3 regions of the Pseudomonas sp. PME37.24/006 genome follow, and region 1 is predicted to be linked to each of the others. Evidence: predicted binding sites of a transcription regulator. Region 1 holds the regulator's gene; each other region holds the start of a gene.

Region 1 (7,379 bases):
TCTTCGTGGTGATACGCGAGATCATTCCCAAGCTGTATCGACGCAGTGACATGCCACCGGCTGTACTGGGTTTTGCATCGGGGTTCGTGTTGATGTTGGCTGTGGGCAATGCCCTGAACGTCTGAGGGCGATCACTCGCCTTCGTCGAAGTAGTTATTGATCAGGTCAATCAGCGCCTGCAGGGCTTCCTCTTCCCGCTCGCCCTCGGTCGCCAGGTGCACGATGGTGCCCTTGCCGGCGGCGAGCATCATCACCGCCATGATGCTCTTGCCATCTACGAGGCTCTCGACGCTACGCCCGATTCTCACCTGGCAGGGAAAACGCCCCGCGACCCCGACGAACTTGGCGGCCGCGCGCGCGTGCAGGCCGAGTTTGTTGATGATGGTGATTTCACAGGCGGGCATCGCGGCAATTCCTTAACTGAGGTCGCGGTGGCGGATCTGAACATTCTTCAGCAGCGGTTTGAGGGCGTGCCCCAGGCGGTTGGCGAGGTACACCGAGCGATGGTGGCCGCCCGTGCAGCCGATCGCAACGGTAACGTAAGAGCGGTTGCTGGCAGCGAAGCGCGGCAGCCACTTGTGCAGATAGGTGAAGATGTCCTGGTACATGTCCTGGACGTCCTCCTGGGCTGCCAGGTATTCCTCGACCGGCTGCTCGAGGCCGGTGAAGTCACGCAGTTCGGGTTTCCAGTAGGGATTGGGCAGGCAGCGCACGTCAAACACTAGATCTGCATCCACCGGCATCCCCCGTTTGAAACCGAAGGATTCGATCAGGTAGGCGGTACCCGGTTCCGGCTGGTTGAGCAGGCGCAGCTTGAGGGTGTCGCGCAGTTGGTAGAGATTCAGGTGAGTGGTGTCGATCTTCAGATCGGCACGGTCGATGATCGGGCTCAGTAGTTTGGTCTCGTCGACCATGGCTTCGGCCAGCGAGCGCTGGTCGTTGGTCAGCGGGTGACGTCTGCGCGTCTCCGAAAAGCGCTTGAGCAGGGTTTCTTCGCTGGCGTCCAGATACAGGACATCGCAACGGATGTTGCGGCCGCGCACTTCATCAAGCAGTTCGGAAAAGCGCTTGAGCTGGCTAGGCAGGTTGCGTGCGTCTATCGATACCGCCACTTGTGGGTGCAACAGCTCGGTATGCAACAACGCCCGTTCGGCCAGCTCCGGAAGCAGGCCGGCAGGCAGGTTGTCGATGCAATAGAAACCGTTGTCCTCGAGCACGTCGAGAGCGGTGCTCTTGCCCGAGCCGGAACGGCCGCTGACGATGATCAGGCGCATGGGCTAATCCTGTAGGGCTATTGGCCGTTCTGCACGTTCACTACGGTCTGGTACAGCGATTCACTGTCTTGAGCCTGGCGCAGCCGCTCGCGAACGTCCTCGCGGTCGAACATGCTGGCGATCTGGCGCAGCAGTTCCAGGTGCTCATCGGTCGCTGCTTCGGGAACCAGCAGCACGAACAGCAAATCGACGGGCGCACCATCGATGGCGTCGAAGTCGACCGCAGCGTTGAGTTTCAGCAGTGCACTGATCGGTGAGCTGCAGCCGGGTAGGCGGCAGTGGGGAATGGCGATGCCATTGCCAAAACCGGTCGAACCGAGTTTTTCCCGGGCGATCAGGCTTTCATAGATGGTCTGGCCGTCGAGATCGGGCAGGTCGCTCGCGATCACGGCAGCTATCTGTTCGAGTACACGCTTTTTACTGCCGCCCGGCACGTTCACGAGGGAACGGCCGGGGGTCAGGATATTTTCAAGTCGGATCATAGGATAAGGACGAGGTCAGCGGGCCATTGCGCCCTGCTGGCGGTCGAGCTGTTTTTCCTTGTGCTTGATGAGTTGGCGGTCAAGTTTGTCGGTCAGTAGATCAATGGCAGCGTACATGTCTTCATGCTCGGCATTTGCCACCACTTCGCCTCCGGCGATATGCAAGGTAGCTTCGACTTTCTGCTTGAGCTTCTCGACCTCCAGGATGACCTGCACATTGGTGATCTTGTCGAAGTGCCGCTCGAGACGTCCGAGCTTTTCCTCGATGTAGCTGCGTAGTGCGTCTGTCACATCCAGCTGGTGTCCACTGATGTTGACTTGCATACCGCTTCTCCTTGTTGCCGTGTGTGAGTGGCAGGCTATAGACCTGCCGCAGGAACACTGGGGCTTGCTACGGGGCAACTCTAAAAACTGCCTACGTTGTTACCGCTGCGTTAACTGCCTCGCCAACGTTTTTAGAGATGCCCCTACAAGGGCGCTTACATCAATCGCTTGCGTTCGCTCGAAGGCGCTATACCGAGCGATTCACGGTACTTGGCGACTGTGCGGCGCGCCACTTGAATGCCCTGTGCTTCCAGTAAACCAGCGATCTTGCTATCGCTCAATGGCTTTTTCGCATTTTCCGCGGCGACCAGTTTTTTGATGATCGCGCGGATCGCGGTGGACGAACATTCGCCGCCTTCGGAGGTGCTGACGTGGCTGGAGAAGAAGTATTTCAGCTCGTAAATGCCACGCGGCGTATGCATGTACTTCTGGGTGGTGACGCGGGAAATGGTCGACTCATGCATGCCTACCGCTTCCGCGATGTCATGCAGTACCAGCGGCTTCATGGCTTCGTCGCCGTAGTCGAGGAAGCCGCGCTGATGCTCGACGATCTGCGTCGCGACCTTCATCAGGGTCTCGTTGCGACTCTGCAGGCTCTTGATGAACCAGCGTGCTTCCTGCAACTGATTGCGCATGAAGGTGTTGTCGGCGCTGGAGTCGGCGCGTTTCACGAAGCCTGCGTACTGCGCGTTGACGCGTAGGCGCGGCATGGCTTCCTGGTTGAGCTCCACCAGCCAGCGATCGTTGTGCTTGCGCACGATCACGTCAGGCACCACGTACTCGGGCTCGCTCGACTCGATCTGCGAGCCAGGGCGCGGGTTGAGGCTCTGAATTAGCTCGATAACCGGGCGTAGCTCGTCTTCCTTGAGCTTCATGCGGCGCATCAACTGGCTGTAGTCGCGGCTGCCGAGCAGGTCGAGGTAGTCGCTGGTGAGGCGCTGAGCTTCGCTCAGCCAGGGTGTACTGGTCGGTAGCTGACGCAATTGCAGAAGCAGGCACTCGCGCAGGTCGCGGGCGGCGATGCCGGAAGGCTCGAACTGCTGGATGCGGTGCAGCACGGCTTCGACTTCATCGAGCTCGACATCGAGTTCGGGGTCGAAGGCGTCGGTAATTTCTTCGAGAGTTTCTTCGAGGTAGCCCTGAGCGTTGATGCAGTCGATCAGGGTAACGGCGATCAGGCGATCCTTGTCGGACATCGGCGCCAGATTGAGTTGCCAAAGCATATGGCTCTGCAGGCTCTCGCCGGCGGAGGTGCGAGTGGTGAAGTCCCACTCGTCGTCGTCATTGCTTGGCAGGCTGCTGGCGCTGGTCTGGTAGACGTCTTCCCAGGCTGTGTCTACGGGTAGTTCGCTGGGGATGCGTTCACCCCAGTCGCCTTCTTCCAGATTGTCGACGGTCTGGGTGTTTTCCTGGAAGGTCGGCTCCTGAAATTTCTCTTCCTGAGCAGTCGCAGTGGTGGCACTTTCCGCACCGTCGGCCATGGGATCCGAATTGTCGAAGTCGTCGCCTTCTTCCTGACGCTCGAGCATCGGATTCGACTCCAGCGCCTCCTGGATCTCCTGTTGCAGATCGAGAGTCGACAGTTGGAGCAGGCGAATGGCTTGTTGCAGCTGCGGTGTCATCGTCAGCTGCTGGCCCATTTTCAGGACTAGCGATGGTTTCATTGCAGACCTTATCTGGCGTCTGTGCGCAATCCACGACAGGGCGCCAAAGCGCCACTAGGAAGCAAATTATATGCCTGAACCCGAGTGGTTTGCCTAGAGCCCGTTACCATTTCATTACGACCATGTCGTGGGGTAACAGGCTCTGGATGCCCATCGGTGGGAAAACCGTTACAGGCGGAATTCGTGGCCCAGGTAGACTTCCTTTACCATCTGGTTGGCCAGGATCGCAGCGGAGTCGCCCTCGGCGATCAGTTGGCCGTCGCTGACGATATAGGCGGTCTCGCAGATATCCAGGGTTTCGCGCACATTGTGGTCGGTGATCAGCACCCCAATGCCTTTGGCTTTGAGGTGGTGAATGATTTGCTTGATGTCACCGACCGAAATCGGGTCGACGCCGGCGAAGGGCTCGTCGAGAAGGATGAATTTCGGTGATGTTGCAAGGGCGCGGGCGATTTCTACACGGCGGCGCTCACCACCCGACAGGCTCATGCCCAGGTTGTCGCGAATGTGGGTGATGTGGAATTCCTGCAGTAGGCCCTCCAGTTCCTGCAGCCGCTGCGCGCGGCTCAGATCCTTGCGCGTTTCCAGGATCGCCATGATGTTATCGGACACACTGAGCTTGCGGAAGATCGACGCTTCCTGAGGCAGGTAGCCTATACCGGCGCGGGCGCGGCCGTGCATGGGCTGGTGGCTGACGTCGAGATCGTCGATCAGTACGCGGCCCTGATCGGCCTGAACCAGACCGACGATCATGTAGAAGCAGGTGGTCTTGCCGGCGCCGTTGGGGCCGAGCAAGCCGACGATCTGCCCGCTGTCGATGCTCAGGCTTACGTCGCGAACGACCTGGCGACCTTTATAGCTTTTGGCCAGGTGCTGGGCTTTCAGAGTTGCCATCGTTATTGGCCCTGCTCAGCGGCGGGTTTTTTCTGCGGCTGGATCACCATGTCGATACGCGGGCGCGGCGTCGACACATTGGTGCCCGTGGCGCGGCCTGCATTGACGATCTGTCGCTGGGTGTCATAGACGATTTTCTCGCCTTCGAAGGTGTTGCCTTCCTGAACCACCTTGGCCTGGTCGATCAGTACGATGCGCTCATTGGCAGCAAAGTACTGGATGGTCAGGCCGTAAGCCTTGACGATCTGCTTGTCGGCCGAGGGCTTCTGCTCGTAATAGGCGGGTTTGCCCACCGAGGTGAACACATCGACCTCACCCTTTGCGTTCTGGGTGATGGTGACGGTGTCGCCAGTGATTTTCAGGGTGCCCTGAGTGATGACGACGTCGCCGCGATACACTGCAACGCCTTGTTTGTCGTCCAGCTCAGCACTGTCGGCCTGCACGCGGATCGGTTGATCACGGTCGCTCGGCAGAGCCCAGGCGCTTGCGCTTCCGAGCGTGGCGCCGAGGCTGAGAAGTAGGGGGAGGGTTTTAACGAACCTCATGCTGGCCTCTTACGTTGGACTGCAGGAGCATCCTGCCGTCATTCAAGTACGCTTTCATTCCTTGTGCCGTGGTCACCCCGTTGGCCGCGTCGATTCTAACGGCTTGCTGGGTCTGCGCATATTCCTTCTGTGGGAATACGGTCAGGCGGCTGGTGGTAAGTATAGTGGCGCGGCCCTTTTCGTCTGTGCGTTCCACCCGCACCTGGTCGATCAATTCGACCTCGTCGCCATCGGGGCCTACCTCGCCGCGTGCGCTGCGTACTTTCCAGGGAAGCTCGGTGCCCCGGAACAGGTTCATGCGCGGTTCGGTCAGTAGGGTGACGTCGGTACTCTGCACATGCTCGAGCAGATCACTGGTCATGTCGCTCTGTACCTTGCCGTCGGGCAGGTACTGCACGCTGCGGGCGTTCACGGCGTAGAAGTCGATCGGGTTGTCCGGGCCGCTCTGCTGTGGCGCGCTGGAGAAACTGTCCGGGTTGATGTTCCAGTACCCGGCTGCCACCAGCAGCAGGGCGCCGAAGGTCAGCAGGACGGGTGTGATGAATTTGCGCAACATCAGTAAACCCCTAAAGGTAGGCCGCTTGGGCGGCTTCGAGAGTACCCTGGCCACGCATGATCAGTTCGCAGAATTCGCGTGCCGCACCTTCGCCGCCGCGCGCTTGTGTGACGCCGTGGGCATGCTCGCGCACAAATTCGTTGCCGCTGGCTACCGCCATACCCAGGCCGACACGGCGGATTACCGGCAGATCCGGCAAGTCGTCACCCAGGTAGGCCACCTGCTCGTAACTGAGGCCCAGCTCGGCGAGCAGCTCGTCGAGCACGTCGAGTTTGTCTTCACGGCCCTGGTACAAATGCTGGATACCCAGGTTCTGTGCGCGGCGCTCGACTACGGGAGTCTTGCGGCCGCTGATGATGGCCGTTCGTACGCCAGAGTTGATCAGCATCTTGATGCCCTGGCCATCCAGGGTATTGAAGGTCTTGAACTCGCTGCCATCAACGAGAAAATACAGCTTGCCGTCGGTGAGTACGCCGTCGACATCGAAAATCGCCAGTTTGATGGCGTGAGTGCGCTGCAGCAGGTCGTTCATCACATCACTCCCGCGCGCAGCAGATCGCCAAGGTTGAAGGCGCCTACAGGACGACCACTGGTATCGATCACTACCAGCGCGCTGATCTTGTTGTCTTCCATTATTTTCAGGGCCTCGGCGGCAAGCATATCAGCACGAGCGGTTTTGCCGTTGGGCGTCATGACGTCGTCGATGCACGCATCACGCACATCGATACCTTTATCCAGGGCGCGGCGCAGGTCACCGTCGGTGAAGACCCCGGCCAGGCGGCCGTCGTCTTCCAGTACGGCGGTCATGCCCAGGCCCTTCTGGGTCATTTCAAGCAGGGCTTCGCGCAGGCTGGTGCCACGATTGACCTTGGGCAGGCTGTCGCCAGCGTGCATGACGTTCTCGACTTTGAGCAGCAGGCGACGACCCAGGGCGCCACCGGGATGGGAGAAGGCGAAGTCTTCGGCAGTGAAACCGCGGGCTTCCAGCAGCGCGATGGCCAGGGCGTCGCCCAGTACCAGGGAGGCGGTGGTGGAAGAGGTCGGCGCCAGGTTGAGTGGGCACGCTTCCTTGGCTACGCGGGTGTCGAGGTTGACTTCGGCAGCCTTCGAGAGCGGCGACTCGGGGTTGCCGGTCATGCTGATCAGGGTGATGCCGAGGCGCTTGATCAGCGGCAGCAAGGTCACGATTTCGGCCGTGGAGCCTGAGTTGGACAGGGCCAGGACGACGTCGTCACGGGTGATCATACCCATGTCGCCATGGCTGGCTTCAGCAGGGTGCACGAAGAAAGCGGTGGTGCCGGTGCTGGCCAGGGTCGCGGCAATCTTGTTGCCGATATGTCCGGATTTTCCCATCCCGACCACCACCACACGGCCCTTGCTGGCGAGAATCAGCTCGCACGCCTTGACGAAGTCAGCGTCAATACGGGGCAGCAGCTCTTGTACCGCCTCGATCTCTAGACGGATGGTGCGCTGTGCGGAATCAATCAGGTCGCGGGTCTGGTTCATGCTCTGCTTGGGCTGCTGTACGAAAAAGACAGGGATTATAGCGGGAAAGACTCCGCGACTCATCATCCATGGCGTGGCTGCGAAATGGCAAAGCTGTCACAAGCCTGAACGTCGTGGGTTCTCAGCTTTGGTGG
Region 2 (7,379 bases), 99 kb from region 1:
ATTGGCTTGATTTTTTTGCCCGCTCCGAACAGCGACATGCTCTTTTTGCGCACTTTGGTCGGGTTGATACCCTGCTTGCGCAGTTGCGCCTTGACCAGGGCTGGGTTCTGCCCGTTGAGCTCGCCTTTGACCACGGATCCCTTACGATCCTTGCCTTCCCAGACAAATGTGCTGGTCTTCGCTGCCTTTGCTGCTGCCATGGTTAATCCTTGGTCACGCGGTTGACTTCTTCAAGGCTGGTAACGCCTTGCATGGCCTTCAGCAGGGCCGAGGTACGCAGGTCGTTGAAGCCGTCTTTTCGCATTTGCGTGGCAATATCGATGGAATTGCCTTCCTCCATAATAATCCGCTGCAGGCTCGGCGTGTTTTTAACTACTTCATAAATACCGACACGGCCTTTGTAACCGTTCTTGCAATTTTCACAACCGACCGGGCCATAGAGCTTGAAGGTGCCAAGTTTGTCTGCAGGAAATCCTTCCTCCAGCAGAGCCTCGTTGGGGATGGGTACTTCCTTCTTACAGCTGTTGCAAAGCTTGCGCGCCAGGCGCTGGGCGATGATCAGGTTCACCGAGGTCGCGATGTTGAAGGAGGGCACGCCCATATTGCGCAGGCGGGTCAGGGTTTCAGCCGCACTGTTGGTGTGCAGGGTGGACATCACCATATGGCCAGTCTGCGCCGCCTTGATAGCAATGGAGGCCGTGTCCAGATCGCGAATTTCGCCGACCATGATGATGTCAGGATCCTGGCGTAGGAATGCACGAAGTGCTTGTGTAAAGTCCATGCCCTGCTTGGGGTTGACGTTAACCTGGTTGATGCCCTCCAGGTTGATCTCCACCGGGTCTTCCGCTGTGGAGATATTCACGTCCGGGGTGTTGAGGATGTTCAGACCGGTATACAGCGACACGGTTTTCCCCGAACCCGTAGGGCCGGTTACTAGAATCATTCCCTGCGGCTGCTTGAGTGCTGCCATATACAGGTCTTTCTGGCTTTCCTCGTATCCCAGGGCATCGATACCCATCTGCGCGCTGGCGGAGTCGAGAATCCGCATCACGATCTTTTCGCCCCACAGGGTGGGCAAGGTATTGACGCGGAAATCGATGGATTTGCTCTTGGATATGCGCATCTTGATACGGCCATCCTGCGGCTTGCGTCGCTCGGAAATATCCAGCCCAGCCATGACCTTCAGGCGTGCACTGATGCGCGGTGCCAATTGAATCGGCGGGCGTGCCGTCTCATGTAGAATACCGTCTGTACGAAAGCGTACACGGTAGGTTTTTTCGTAGGGTTCGAAGTGCAGGTCGGAGGAGCCGCCTTTGATGGCATCGAGCAGCATCTTATTAACGAAGCGCACCACCGGCGCGTCGTCGGCATCCTGGCCGCCGCCGTCGTTGATCTTCTTGTCATCATCGCCGGCTTCGGTCTCCAGGCCATCCAGATCCACGTCGCCCATATCTTCCAAGCCGGTATTGCCGGTATCGAAGAATTTGTCGATGGCATCACCGAGCTTGTCGTCTTCGACCAGCAAGGCTTCGGTGGAAAGACCGGTGCTGAACTGGATGTCCGTAACCGCCTGATGGTTGGACGGATCGGAGATGCCCACGAACAGCTTATTGCCGCGGCGCCACAGTGGCAGAGTGCGATGCTGGCGCACCAGTTTTTCACTGACCAAGTCCCTAGGCTGGCTTTCCTTATCCAGCGCATTGAGGTCGAAATAAGCCACGCCAAACTGATCCGCTGCTAGCTCCGCCAGAGCGCGACTCTTAACCAGTTTATTTTGTGCTAGGTAGGTGACCAGCGACAATTTATTTCGCTTGGCCTGGGTTTGCGCCTGCTGAGCGGCCTTCTCGTCCAGTAACTCAGCCAGTACCACCTGCTTGGCCAAGCCGGAAAGGGGAATATTGTCGCTCATGGACACCTCACGCATATCGAATGGGTGCGTTATAGCGCAGATGGCAGTTGCTGCCAAACGGCCAGTACCTGGGTGACGAAAATTGTCACAAGGTGCGGAGAATCGCGGTGCGGATGCTTGGCATTACTCATCCACCAGGTTCCGTTTTGTGAGGCGATTCTCGTATTTCATAGTGTTCTTGAGGCTTGGGTGTGTTGGCACGCCTTCTGCTTAGTCACCAGCAGGCTTGTCTGCCTAACACTTAATGACTGGAGAGTTATATGAAAGCTCAAATGCAAAAGGGTTTTACCCTGATTGAATTGATGATCGTTGTTGCGATCATCGGTATCCTGGCCGCTATCGCTCTGCCGGCTTATCAAGACTATACCGGCCGTGCTCAGGCTTCCGAGGCCCTTACAGCTACAGCAGGTATTCGCGCTGATATTGGCGTGAATTTGGCCGAAGAGGGCGCTTTGGGAACCAATGCTACTTTGGATGACACTGCAAGTGCCCTAGCAGGTAAGTATTTTGACGCGGGTAATGTAACTGTAAGTAACGTGGGTGTTGTTTCTGTCGAGTTTTCTTCCGGTGTTCATAGTGGCGAGACTATGACACTTACCCCAATTCCTAACAGTACTGCCACGCCGACTCAAATTAGCCGCTGGGAATGTGATGGTTTGGATGATAAGTTCCTGCCTTCTGCTTGCCGTCCTGCTACTACTTAATTTGTTGCAGTCTCAAGCTTCTAGTGTTTCATGAGATAATCATGACGCTAGAGGTCTGTAAAGCGCCCCGCATTTGCGGGGCGTTTTTGTAATATTTCTCTGCAGGCATATTTCTGTCTAGGCAGAAATTACCTTGTTGTCAGGTTCTCTCAGGTTTTAGATTGCGGAGCAATTTTGTTGGAAGAAAATTTCCGGGTTGTGACGTTTCGTTGGATGATGTTGCTCACTGAAGCTGTTCTGTGGGCGCTTCCTCCGTTGATTTTTCTTTGTGTATATATCGGTTTTCTTGATGCGCCTACTAGTATTCTGGTTCCTCACCTGAAAATAATTGTTGCCATCTGGCTCGGAGTGGGCGGGGTAAGACTTTTAAGTTGGCGATTTGTAAGGGCAGGGCTGTTGCAGAGGGTAGCCGCTGCGGTGCTCCTTTTATTGCCGCCGCTACTGCTGGTGATTTGGTATGTGTGTGTATTGATTGGTTTGATGTCTTGGGGGCGAGTCGCTACGTGGTCGATGTTTAAAGTTTACTTGCTGCAAGGGGGATACCTTTTTGATGTTCTTGGTATATCCAGCTTGACGGTATTTGCCGTATGCTTTTTGCTTCTCTTATTCTTCGGGTGCGCGTATTTTTTTATTAGGGTACTTGATATCTCTCGGCAGGTATCTGCTCGCTTAAGTTTGCTGGGCTTGCTTTTTATATCTTTGCTTGGTATCACATCGGCTTTTGCCTTGACTATGTATCTTCCGGGTCAAGTTTATAGCCATCCGCAGGAACCTATCGGGGTCAGTTTTTTCCCAGGCAGAGCATCGGCTCTGCAAAGCCATGCTGTCGCCGTTTCGCCGAGGATTGATGCTGCTGAGAATGACGCGGTTCTGTCTTACCATCCTTCTCAGGTATTCAAGAATCGTAATGTGGTTTTAATCGTTGGTGACGCTCTGCGATCGGATCACATGGGGATATATGGCTATGATAGAGATACCACTCCTTATCTTGCTGCCTCAATACTCAAACATCAGACTCTGTGGGCTCGTAGTACTAGATCAGTGTGCGCAGAGTCATCCTGCGGCTTAATGGCGTTAGCCTCATCTCGCCCATTGCATTTATTACCTAGTAAGCCAATAACTTTGCATAGTGTGCTTCGGCAACATGGATATAAGGTTAATTTGATGTTGAGCGGAGATCATACGAATTTTTATGGGCTTAAGGAGGCGTATGGAACGGTTGATGAGTATTTTGATGGGTCACAGCAAAAGGTACGCTATGTAAATGATGATTTACTTCTAGTTGATCACGTCGCTTCGCTGCCGCGGTATGATGGCCAGCAATCTGTGATGTTCCAATTTCATCTTATGTCTACACACGGCCTCGGTTTGAGGCACAAACGAGAAGATAGCCTCGAGCCAGCAGTTAATTATTACAGTTGGCCTTCTGGGAAGGGGCGAAAAGCACCCTCGTTAGATGAGGTTCCTAAGGCGGTTAATTATTATGATAATGGTGTTGTTCAATTCGACTTGGTGGCTGATAAGATATTGAAAGAGTTGGAGTCTAAGGGTTATCTTGATAATGCAGTGGTCGTTGTTACTGGCGATCATGGTGAGATGTTGGGGGAGAAAGGGCTTTTTGGTCATCAGTATCGTGTAGATGAGGAGGTCTTGCGAATTCCGTTTGTCTTGCAGCGCCGCGGTTACGATGGCGATAATTTTGGTGATTGGCGGTTGGCGTCACAGGTGGATATTGCACCGACTATTCTCCGAGAACTAGAGATTGATTCACCGCCCGTTTGGCGTGGGGTTCCATTGCAGTCGCAATCCAACTCTCGAATTATCCACTTTCAACAGGCCCCGCAGGTTGGTCTGTATATATCCGATGGTTCCCTATCGCTGCTGAAATACTGGAGGGATATTTCTACTGGGGAAGAGTATGTTTTTGATATACAGAAAGATCCGCAAGAAACAGAGAATATTTCTGGAACGATTGATTCGACGGTGATTGCAAACTGGAGAGTTGCCGCTGCAAGTAGCGCAGTTTCTGGCGTGAGTGACTTCTCTGATGAATAAAACGCGGTAAGACGGGATCACTCATAGGGTGGATTAGCGAAGTCGTAGCCCGTTGTTTACCGCGAGCCTGCTGCACCCGACGCCCCGCCTTGTGCGGGGCGTTTTGCTGTCTGGGTTTCGCTTGGCTGCGAATCGTATGGCCGATTACATCTGCGGCTAATACGCCCTACGGATTTGAAAATCTTCGGCGTAGATTTCCTGACGATCTAGGTTGGTAAATAAAACACGGTAAGGCGGATTAACTCCGTATCGCGGTACGGCGACCGTAGCCTGGATTAGCCGCAGGCGTAATCCGGGGGCGAAGCCCGAAGGCGTAATCCGTCGTTTACCGCGAATCTGCCGTACCCGCTGCTGTAACTGAACGCCCCGCCTTGTGTGGGGCGTTTTGCTGTCTGGATTTCGCGTTGCTACGAGTTATGCGGCGGATTACGCCTTCGGCTAGGCTGCGCGCCCCGATACGCCCTACATTCTATATATAACCGAAGGCTCGTCCGCACCAATCAATGATGCTCGCGGGTCGCCCTGAACTTCACGTCCGGCCAGCGCTCTTCCATCAGGCTCAGGTTGACGCGGGTGGGCGCCAGGTAGGTGAGGTGGCCGCCGCCGTCGAGGGCGAGGTTTTCCACTGCCTTGTTGGAAAATTCTTCCAGCTTCTTCTTGTCGCTGCATTCGATCCAGCGGGCTGACCAGACGGTAATGGGCTCGTAGCCGCACTCGACCTTGTATTCCTCTTTCAGGCGGCTGGCGACCACGTCGAACTGCAGCACACCGACGGCGCCGAGGATGATGTCGTTGCTGCGCTCGGGGAAGAACACCTGGGTGGCGCCTTCTTCGGCGAGCTGCTGCAGGCCTTGGCGCAGTTGCTTGGACTTGAGTGGATCCTTCAGGCGCACGCGGCGGAATAGCTCCGGAGCGAAGTGCGGGATGCCGGTGAAGCCCAGGGTTTCGCCTTCGCTGAAGGTATCGCCGATCTGGATGGTGCCGTGGTTGTGCAGGCCGATGATGTCGCCGGCCCAGGCCTCTTCGAGCATTTCACGTTCGGAGGAGAAGAAGGTCAGGGCGTCGCCAATGCGCACGTCCTTGCCGGTGCGCACGTGGCGCATCTTCATGCCTTTCTCGTACTTGCCCGAGCAGATGCGCATGAAGGCGATACGGTCGCGGTGTTTGGGATCCATGTTCGCCTGGATCTTGAACACGAAGCCGGTGAACTTCTCTTCCACGGGTTCCACGGTGCGCTCATTAGCGACGCGAGCCAGCGGACGCGGGGCCCAGTCGACCACGGCATCGAGTACATGGTCGACCCCGAAATTGCCCAGCGCGGTGCCGAAGAACACCGGGGTCAACTGACCATTAAGAAATTCTTCCTGATTGAATGTGTGGCAGGCGCCCTGCACCAGCTCCAGTTGCTCGACGAAGCGATCGTACTCATCACCCAGGTGGGCACGGGCTTCGTCGGAGTCGAGTTTTTCGATGATCTTGGTCGCGGTGCGCTCGTGGCCATGGCCAGGCGTGTAGACGATGATGTAGTCATCGGCCAGGTGGTAAACGCCTTTGAAATCGCGGTAGCAACCAATCGGCCAGGTGATCGGCGCGGCCTTGATCTTGAGAACCGCCTCGATCTCGTCGAGCAGTTCGATAGGGTCGCGGATATCGCGGTCCAGCTTGTTGATGAAGCTGACGATTGGCGTGTCGCGCAGCCGGCAGACGTCCATCAGGGCGATGGTGCGTGGCTCGACACCTTTACCGCCGTCGAGCACCATCAGCGCCGAGTCCACCGCGGTCAGGGTGCGGTAGGTGTCTTCGGAGAAGTCTTCGTGGCCGGGGGTGTCGAGCAGGTTGACCATGTGCTCGCGGTAGGGGAACTGCATCACCGAGGTGGTGATGGAAATCCCGCGCTGCTTCTCCATTTCCATCCAGTCGGAGGTCGCGTGGCGGTCGGATTTACGCGACTTGACCGTACCGGCCACGGCGATTGCCTGCCCCATCAGCAGCAGCTTTTCGGTGATGGTGGTTTTACCGGCGTCGGGGTGCGAGATGATGGCGAAAGTACGGCGCTTGGCGACTTCGGCGGCCTGAATGGTCATGGATACGTGCCTGCTTGAAAGCGTTGGCGGGCCGAGTAAGCCCGTAAAAAGGCGCGATTATAGCGGGAAATGCATGGTCGCTGGGGCCATCTGCAGTGCCGCAAACGGACGCTTGTCGGTAGGATCACCTCTTTATTCAGGTTCGAGGTCACTCATGGCACGTCGGGTTCTGCGCAGCATCATGATTGGCGCCTTGGGGCTCACGTGTTCTGTAGCCCAGGCGGGCCTGCCCGAGTGTCACATCAGTTTCCCCAATGGCATGAGCTTGGCTTTGCCGCTTGCAGCGACAGCCGAAGCGCGCACGGTGGGGCTGTCTGCCCGTGACGATATCGGCAGCGGCATGCTCTTCGCCTGGCCGGAGGAGGGGATGCGCGAGCTGTGGATGAAAGATACCCGTGTGCCCCTTTCGGCGGCCTTCATCGATGCCCGCGGCGTGGTACGCAGAGTGGTCGATATGCAGCCCTATAGCCTGCAGCGGCATGGCTCGAAGGAGCCTGCGCGCTACATCATCGAGGTGGGCAAAGGCGGCTTCGGCGAACTTGGCGTGGTGGTGGGCAGCCGTGTCGGGATCGATTGCCCACAGGGTGGGTAAGACGTTAAACAGCTGAAAAGATGGCGCACATATTC
Region 3 (7,379 bases), 360 kb from region 1:
AGAAATCAATCGATGCCTAGTTTCTGAGTGGAGGTACCCGGCTAAGTTCATTCGGATTTATAGGTCGAACTGTTCACCCGCGGCCGGTCTACATGGTTATGACGGTGCGCAAGGTTGTGTGCCAGCCGCAAAACTACCCGCTGGAGACTCACTATGAGCCAATGGAATATCGCCTACAGCCGAGATGAGGCGGCCGAAGTCCTCAAGGTCAAATCGAAAGACAAACCCAGCCTCGAGCAGGCTGTGATCTGGCTGCTGGAGTGGGCCGAAGAGAACCTGGAGCGCCTCGAACCGAAGGAGCTGCCCCGTGAGGAGCAGACTCCCGCAGTTCGCTTGGAGGAGCGCTTCGGCATTACCGTAACGGGCATTGCCCGCGACTGATCGCAGCATCTAGGCGCGAGCGCGCTCCTTGCCGGCCGGCTCTTTAGCTGCGGCAGCGCGGCGTGCGCTCATGGGTTCGACCTTGCGCTGTTTCTCGTGCAGGAAACTCAGCACGGCATGCCGATAGGCGTTGTAGCGCGGGTCGTCAGCCAGAGCGATGCGGTCACGGGGTCGCGGCAGATCGATGGTGAGGATTTCGCCAATGGTCGCCGAAGGGCCGTTGGTCATCATCACGATGCGATCGGAAAGCAGCACGGCTTCGTCGACGTCGTGGGTGATCATCATCACCGTGTTGTGCAGCTCGCTCTGGATACGCATCACCTCGTCCTGCAAGTGGGCGCGGGTCAGGGCGTCGAGTGCGCCGAAGGGCTCGTCTAGCAGCAGCACCTTGGGTTCCATGGCCAGCGCGCGGGCAATGCCTACACGCTGCTTCATGCCGCCGGAAATTTCGCTGGGCCGTTTGTGCAATGCGTGGCCCATGCTCACCAGCTCCAGATGATGCAGCGTCCAGTCGCGGCGCTCGGCCTTGCTCTTGGTGCGTTTGAAGACCTTGTCGACGGCCAGTGCGACGTTTTCCTGCACCGTCAGCCAGGGCAGCAGCGAATGGTTCTGGAACACCAGGCTGCGATCCGGGCCGGGACCACGAACCTCCCTACCATCGAGAATCACCGCGCCGCTGCTGGAATCGGTCAGGCCGGCGACGATGTTCAGCACCGTCGATTTGCCGCAACCGGAATGGCCGATGATAGAGATGTATTCGCCACGCTCGACGTTGAGGTTGATCTGGTTCAGTACGTGGGAGCTGACGCCGTCACGCTCGAAGTACTTTTCCACATGTTCGATGCTCAGGTAGTGCTTGCTCATGTCTGTCTCCTCAGGCCGATGTGCCACGGGTGATGCGGTTGCCGACGAACAGCACCAGGCGGTCGAGCAGGAAGCCGACCACGCCAACGTAGACCAGGGCGAGAATGATGTCGCTGATGCGCGAGGCGTTCCACGCGTCCCAGATGAAGAAGCCGATACCCACGCCACCAATCAGCATCTCTGCTGCGATAATCGCCAGCCAGGACAGCCCCACGCCAATGCGCAGCCCTGAGAAGATGTAGGGGGCGGCGGCAGGCAGCATGATCTTCTGGAAGTACTCCAGGCCATTGAGGCGCAGCACTTTGGCGACGTTGCGGTAGTCCTCGGGGATGTTGCGAATGCCCACCGAGGTATTGATGATGATCGGCCAGATGGCAGTGATGAAAATCACGAACAGCGCCGATGGGTGACTGTCTTTGAAGCCGGCCAGCGACAGCGGCAACCAGGCCAGCGGCGGCACGGTACGGAGGATCTGGAACAGCGGGTCGAGACCACGCATGGCCCAGGTCGACTGGCCGACCAGTACGCCCAACGCTACACCGATCACGACTGCCAGGGCATAGCCGTAGGCCACCCGCTCGAGGCTGGCGAGCAGTTGCCAGGCCATGCCGACGTCGGTGCCGCCATTGTCATAGAACGGATTGACGATCAGCTCCCAGGTGTCTTCGATGACCTGGCTGGGTGGCGGCAGCGATGCAGTGGGGCCACTGCACAGCAATTGCCAGATCAGCAGCAGTGCTGAGGTGATCACCAGCGGCGGCAGTACCGATTGCATCAGCGTGGTCGACAGTCGTTTCAGCCAGCTTGGAGCGATGACACCGGCCGGCAGGGCCAGCGATTTTACGGGCGCATTCATGGAGCGTTCCTCCGGTTAGGCCTTCAGGGACAGGCTGTCGAGATAGGCTTGCGGGTTCTGCGGGTCGAAGGTCTTGCCGTCGAAGAAGGTCTCGATGCCGCGCGACTTGGATTGCGGAATCTGCTCGGCAGGTACCGCCAGCTCGGCGGCGGCCTGGCGCCAGATGTCCTCGCGGTTGACGGTGTTGATCAGTGCCTGGCTGTCGAAGTCCTTCGGCAGGTAGCCCCAGCGTTTGTTTTCGGTCAGGAACCACAGGTCGTGGCTCTGGAAGGGGTAGGAGGCGAACTCGCTCCAGAAGCGCATCAGGTGCGGGCTGTTTTCCACCACGCGGCCGTTGCCGTAATCGATGTTGCCCTGCAAGCGTGCCAGCAGATCCTTGGCGGGAGCGCCGATCCAGCGGCGTTTGGCGCAGATCTCGGCGACCTGTTCCTTGTTCTCCGCCGCTTCGCAGAACATCTGCGCTTCCATCACCGCCTTGAGCAGCGCACGGGTGGCGTTGGGGTTGGCGTCGACGTAATCGGCGCGCAGCGACAGGGCTTTTTCCGGGTGGTTGGCCCACAGCTCGCCGGTGGTTACCGCGCTGTAGCCAATGCCCTGGTTGATCAACTGAGCGTTCCATGGCTCACCGACGCAGAAGGCGTCCATGCTGCCGACCTTCATGTTGGCGACCATCTGCGGTGGCGGGATGACCACCGTCGGCAGATCCTTGTTGGGTTCGATCCCACCAGCTGCCATCCAGTAGCGCAGCCACAGGTCGTGGGTGCCGCCTGGGAAGGTCATCGCCGCTGCAATCTTCTGGCCTTTTGCCTGCTTGGCGGCAACGGCCTGCTTGAAGGCGCTGGCGTCGGTGCCAAGCTTTAGATCCTGGTATTCCTTGCTGATGGAAATGCCCTGACCGTTGAGGTTCAGGCGCGCGAGGATGTACATCGGCAGCGGGGTATTGTTGGTGGTCACCTTACCGGCGGCCATCAGGTAGGGCATCGGTGTAAGGATATGGGCGCCATCGATGCCGCCACTGCCGGCGCCGAGCACCAGGTTGTCGCGGGTGGTGCCCCACGACGATTGCTTGAGCACCTCTACGCCGGTCATGCCGTGCTTGGCGAACAAGCCCAGTTCATCGGCCACGAACAACGGTGCGGCGTCGGTCAGGGCGATGAAGCCGAGCTTGGCCTTGGTGGTTTCCAGGCCGTCGCTCCCCGCAGCCCATACCGCACTGCTCAGGCCCGCAGGTAGCATGCTCATCAATGCGCTGCCGCCGAGCAGACCCATGGATTGTTTGAGGAAGGTACGACGTGGCTGATTGGTACTGTCGTCGATGCTCTGCAGTGTACGTGGCTTGTCGTCCATATCGTTTTCCCCAAAAGGCACGCATAAAAAAACGGCGTCACTCTCATGGCAGCGCGCGGGCTGTATGAGGGTGGACGCCGTTGTCCAGGATTTGGATTGTGGAGGGGCAGAGCCTGCCTCCCTGTTACGGACATAGCAGGTTGCATGCCAGTAGCTGGCACCGGTGGCCTGGCTGGTTGACAGCTGCCCTTGAGTACTTGGTGTATCTGCGTTAACTGCTTGAGCAGGAAAGGTTTTCAGCCTGTGCCGGACGATTTCTTCGAGGCTGCGCCTGATCAGTTCGGAGGCTGGCGCCGCACAGCAGCGGGGCGTCGATCGCTTGCCGTGCGCGGCGTAGGTGCATGGATGCCAGAGTCTTTATTGCAGGCACTTTTCCCGGGCATCGCCTTTCAGTGCTGGGCTACAGGGGCGGAGTGGGTCGTAGCCTGTGGTTGAGCGCAGCGATACCCAGGGCCGGTAAGGCTCATTCAGGCGCGGTCGCTGCGCGGATTTTCCTGGGCCTTGCGGGCGGCGAAGGCGAGCAGGCTCTGGGCGACGTCGACCAGGCGCATGCTGCGCTCCATAGCGGATTGGCGCAGGCGTGCGTAGGCATCTTCTTCACTGAGCCGGTAATCGTTCATCAGCAGCTTCTTGGCCCGCTCGATCACTTTGCGTTCGTTGAGGGTTTCGCGGGTTTCCTTGAGCTCGTCACTGACTCGCTGCAGGCGTTGGTTCTGTTCGTGCAGCAGGTCGAGCACCGAGCGCGTCAGGTGGTTGCCCACCGAATCCTGAGATGCACTGTCCAGGGTGCTGCTGTGCACGCTGAACAGCAGCGCCTGATCGCTACCAACATCCATCTGCCCCAGACGCTTGAGCAGCGTGCGATGGTTGTCCAGGTCAGCATGGGCTTCGGCGATGCTGCGGCGGCAGTGTTCCAGCAGGCGATTGGCGAGGTGGTTTTCCACTTCCTTCATGGCGTCGATGCGTCGGGTATTGAGTTCGAACCACAGCTCACACAGGCTCGGATCGACCGTGGCATTGGCAGACGTGCGCTTGGCGATGCCGCGCAGGCTGATTACCTGGGCGACGGTGTCGCCGCTGTGAATCTGTTGCCACAGGGCCCCCGCCTCTGCATCGGCGAACTCGCTGAACACATCGAAGCAGCGCTCCTGGCCGTCTTCGAGATGCTGCAGGCGCTCCTGCAACTCGGCATCGAAATGCCCGCGCGAGAAGCCCTCGACACCCGCGGCGCGCTCCTGACCGGCCAGCTCCTTGCCCTGCATGAAGTTGAACATGGCCACCAGCAGCCGGGTGATGCCTGGGTCGACTGCGGTATCGGCGGCTTCGAAGACCACGGCCATCAACCCGCCAATCAGCCGCGTGAAGGCTTGGGTGGCCAGGCGTGGCGTCGGCTGCAGCTCGCGGATGCGGCGGCGCAGGCCGGGCAGTTCGTCCAGACCATGCAAGACATAAGCGATGCGGTTGAACAGGCGGGCACGATCCGCGGCATTGGCCTGAGCGGTATCCATGGCCATGAAGCATTCGTGTACCTGACGCTCTACGGCGGCTGACTCGGCACTGTGTGCGTCAAGTTGGTGCAGATAATGGCTCGATTGGTTGCCCAGATAGATGTTGGAGTAGCCCCGTTCCTTCTGCAGCTGGTGCACCAACTGACTGACATTGGTCACCAGTTGGCAGGTGAAGGACAGGCTTTCCAGGCCCTGCAGCTCGCAGCGGCGGGCGGCGAGCATGAATCGCAGGGCGGCAGGCATGGTGGTGTCAGGCATGAGGGCAGTCTTTCAGGCAGTACGGTTGAACTAAAACAGTGCAAATAGCAGTCCAGTTGCATAGACCGGACTGTCGTAAGGGGTCAGGCGCTGCGTACCTCAAGTTCTCGCGCAGCATCCATGGCAGCGCCAACCACATCGCCGATGACCAGAATGGCCGGGCTTTTCAGCTTGAATGCCAGTGCAGCGTCGGCCATTTCCAGCAGCGTGCTGCGGCACTCGCGTTGATCCGGCAGCGAGGCGTTCTCGATCATCGCCACGGCGGTGTGCGCCGCCATACCGGCATCGAGCAGATGCTGGCGGGTATCGGCCAGAGTAGCGATGCCCATGTACACCACCAGCGTCGTGCCGCTGTCGGCCAGTGCCTGCCAGTTGGGCGAGCTGCCATCCTGGGTGTGGGCGGTAACCAGAGTGACGCCGCGAGCGATGCCGCGCAGGGTTAGGGAGATGCCGCAGCGGGTCGCCGCAGCCAGGCCGGCGGTGATGCCGTTGACGATCTCGCAATGCACGCCGCGGGCGGCCAGCCAGTCGGCTTCTTCGCCACCGCGGCCGAAGATGCACGGGTCGCCGCCCTTTAGGCGCGCAACCACCTTGCCTTGGCGGGCATAGCGCAGCATCAGGCGATGGATGAAGGCCTGGGGCGTCGAGCGGCAGCCGCCGCGCTTGCCCACGCGGATCACCCGGGCGTCGGGACAGTGCTGCAACACCTGCGGATTGACCAGGTCATCGATCAGCACCACGTCGGCCAGGCCGAGGGCACGCACCGCCTTGAGAGTGAGCAGTTCCGGGTCGCCTGGGCCGGCGCCGATCAGCCATACGCTTGGGTTCATCGCGGTATTCCTTCTGTCTAGGTTCAGCCCAGTCTTCGCTAGGCTTCGATGGTCTGTAGCGCCAGTAGGCGCTTGATTTCAGGTACGCAGGAGCCGCACTGGGTGCCGCAGCCGAGATTCTGTTTGAGCGCGATGAGGTCGCAGCCGCGCTGGATGCCCTCGCGTACTGCCGTCTCGCTGACATTCATGCAGGTGCACAGGGTCTTGCCGGTCTGCCGGCGGCTCTGGCCGGGCGGACTTTCCACCGGTGCCAGCAGCCAGCGGCGCAGGCCGCGGCCGTTGTCGTCATCGAGTGAGGTCTGGTTTTGCCAGAGGTCACGCAGCCAGCCGCGTGCGCGGGTCTCACCGCTCAGGGAAAAGCCTGTCAGGCGACCGCCGTCGATACGCGCGCGCTTGTGAATGGGCAGGGCGCCTGGGTCGCCACGAGGGTCGTCGTAACGGATCACCGGCCCTTCGGCCAGGCCCAGTTGCTCCTGAAGTTGTTCGAGTAATTCGGCATCGGGTGCGTGATGGTGGGCGACGCGCATCACCAGCGCCGAGGTCTCGCGACCGGCCAGGCCGAAGCTCGCGTAGGCGAAGGTTTCGCACAACGGGCGCAAGGCTTCCAGGCGTTGCTGAACGTCACCTTCGACCAGCGCGTGGAATGTCCAGGGCAGGTCGATGGGCTGCACGTCGATCCCGGCGTGTTTCAGCTCCGGCTGCTTCGACAGCGGATCGAACGCTGGCAAGGTCAGGGCGTTGATGCCGAGGCCTTTGAGAAAGCGATCGCCCCAGTGCATGGGCAGAAAAGCCTGGCCTTGCTGCAGGCTGGCGTCGGCCTGGACGCGCACCACCAGCGCGCCGCGGCGGCTGCGCACCTCGACCAGTTGGCCGCTCTGCAGGTGCCGCTGCGCCATGTCTTGCGGGTGCAGGTCGAGCAGCGGTTCTTCGACATGGGCGAACAGCCGTGCCGCGGTGCCGGTGCGGCTCATGCCGTGCCACTGATCGCGCAGGCGACCGGTATTGAGCGTCAGTGGATACTGGCTGTCGCGTTGCTCTTTAGCCGTTTGATAGGTCTCGGCGATAAAGCGCGCGCGGCCGTTGGCGCTTGGAAAGCGGCCGTCGCCATAGAGTCGCGGCGTGCCGTTTTGCGCACCTTCGGGAAAGGGCCATTGCTGCGGGCCGCGTGTCTCCAGTAGCGCGTAGCCGAGGCCACAAAGATCCAGATCCCGGCCACGGGTCAGCACCTTGTATTCCTCGAACAGCTGCTCGCTATTGTCGAAGGCGAAATGCCCGGAAGGCACGCCCGGCAGGCGAGCTTCCAGGCGCCTGGCGAAATCGCAGGTGATCGACCAG

The links. Region 1 encodes sigma-54, which starts transcription at its own class of promoters, with help from an activator protein. Its sites were predicted from a motif close to ANTGGCATNNANNTTGCTNT; they were not measured.
Region 2: the regulator sigma-54 is predicted to act here: its motif matches at 2,103-2,122, upstream of ACZ3GY_RS01235 (pilin).
Region 3: the regulator sigma-54 is predicted to act here: its motif matches at 3,581-3,600, upstream of ACZ3GY_RS03340 (CmpA/NrtA family ABC transporter substrate-binding protein).

What each region holds. Positions count from the first base shown of each region.
Region 1 covers NZ_JBVHNL010000001.1:359,933-367,311, forward strand. The annotation lists gene ACZ3GY_RS01605 (ZIP family metal transporter) at 1-125, shown strand, start outside; gene ACZ3GY_RS01610 (HPr family phosphocarrier protein) at 132-404, opposite strand; gene rapZ (RNase adapter RapZ) at 417-1,274, opposite strand; gene ptsN (PTS IIA-like nitrogen regulatory protein PtsN) at 1,292-1,756, opposite strand; gene hpf (ribosome hibernation-promoting factor, HPF/YfiA family) at 1,772-2,080, opposite strand; gene ACZ3GY_RS01630 (RNA polymerase factor sigma-54) at 2,236-3,744, opposite strand; gene lptB (LPS export ABC transporter ATP-binding protein) at 3,913-4,638, opposite strand; gene lptA (lipopolysaccharide transport periplasmic protein LptA) at 4,641-5,183, opposite strand; gene lptC (LPS export ABC transporter periplasmic protein LptC) at 5,170-5,739, opposite strand; gene ACZ3GY_RS01650 (KdsC family phosphatase) at 5,750-6,271, opposite strand; gene ACZ3GY_RS01655 (KpsF/GutQ family sugar-phosphate isomerase) at 6,271-7,245, opposite strand.
Region 2 covers NZ_JBVHNL010000001.1:260,638-268,016, forward strand. The annotation lists gene ACZ3GY_RS01225 (type II secretion system F family protein) at 1-200, opposite strand, end outside; gene pilB (type IV-A pilus assembly ATPase PilB) at 203-1,909, opposite strand; gene ACZ3GY_RS01235 (pilin) at 2,170-2,613, shown strand; gene ACZ3GY_RS01240 (sulfatase-like hydrolase/transferase) at 2,791-4,668, shown strand; gene ACZ3GY_RS01245 (peptide chain release factor 3) at 5,169-6,752, opposite strand; gene ACZ3GY_RS01250 (DUF192 domain-containing protein) at 6,907-7,344, shown strand.
Region 3 covers NZ_JBVHNL010000001.1:721,644-729,022, forward strand. The annotation lists gene ACZ3GY_RS03325 (hypothetical protein) at 154-381, shown strand; gene ACZ3GY_RS03330 (ABC transporter ATP-binding protein) at 391-1,245, opposite strand; gene ntrB (nitrate ABC transporter permease) at 1,256-2,101, opposite strand; gene ACZ3GY_RS03340 (CmpA/NrtA family ABC transporter substrate-binding protein) at 2,117-3,448, opposite strand; gene ACZ3GY_RS03345 (nitrate- and nitrite sensing domain-containing protein) at 3,916-5,214, opposite strand; gene cobA (uroporphyrinogen-III C-methyltransferase) at 5,298-6,044, opposite strand; gene ACZ3GY_RS03355 (nitrate reductase) at 6,083-7,379, opposite strand, start outside.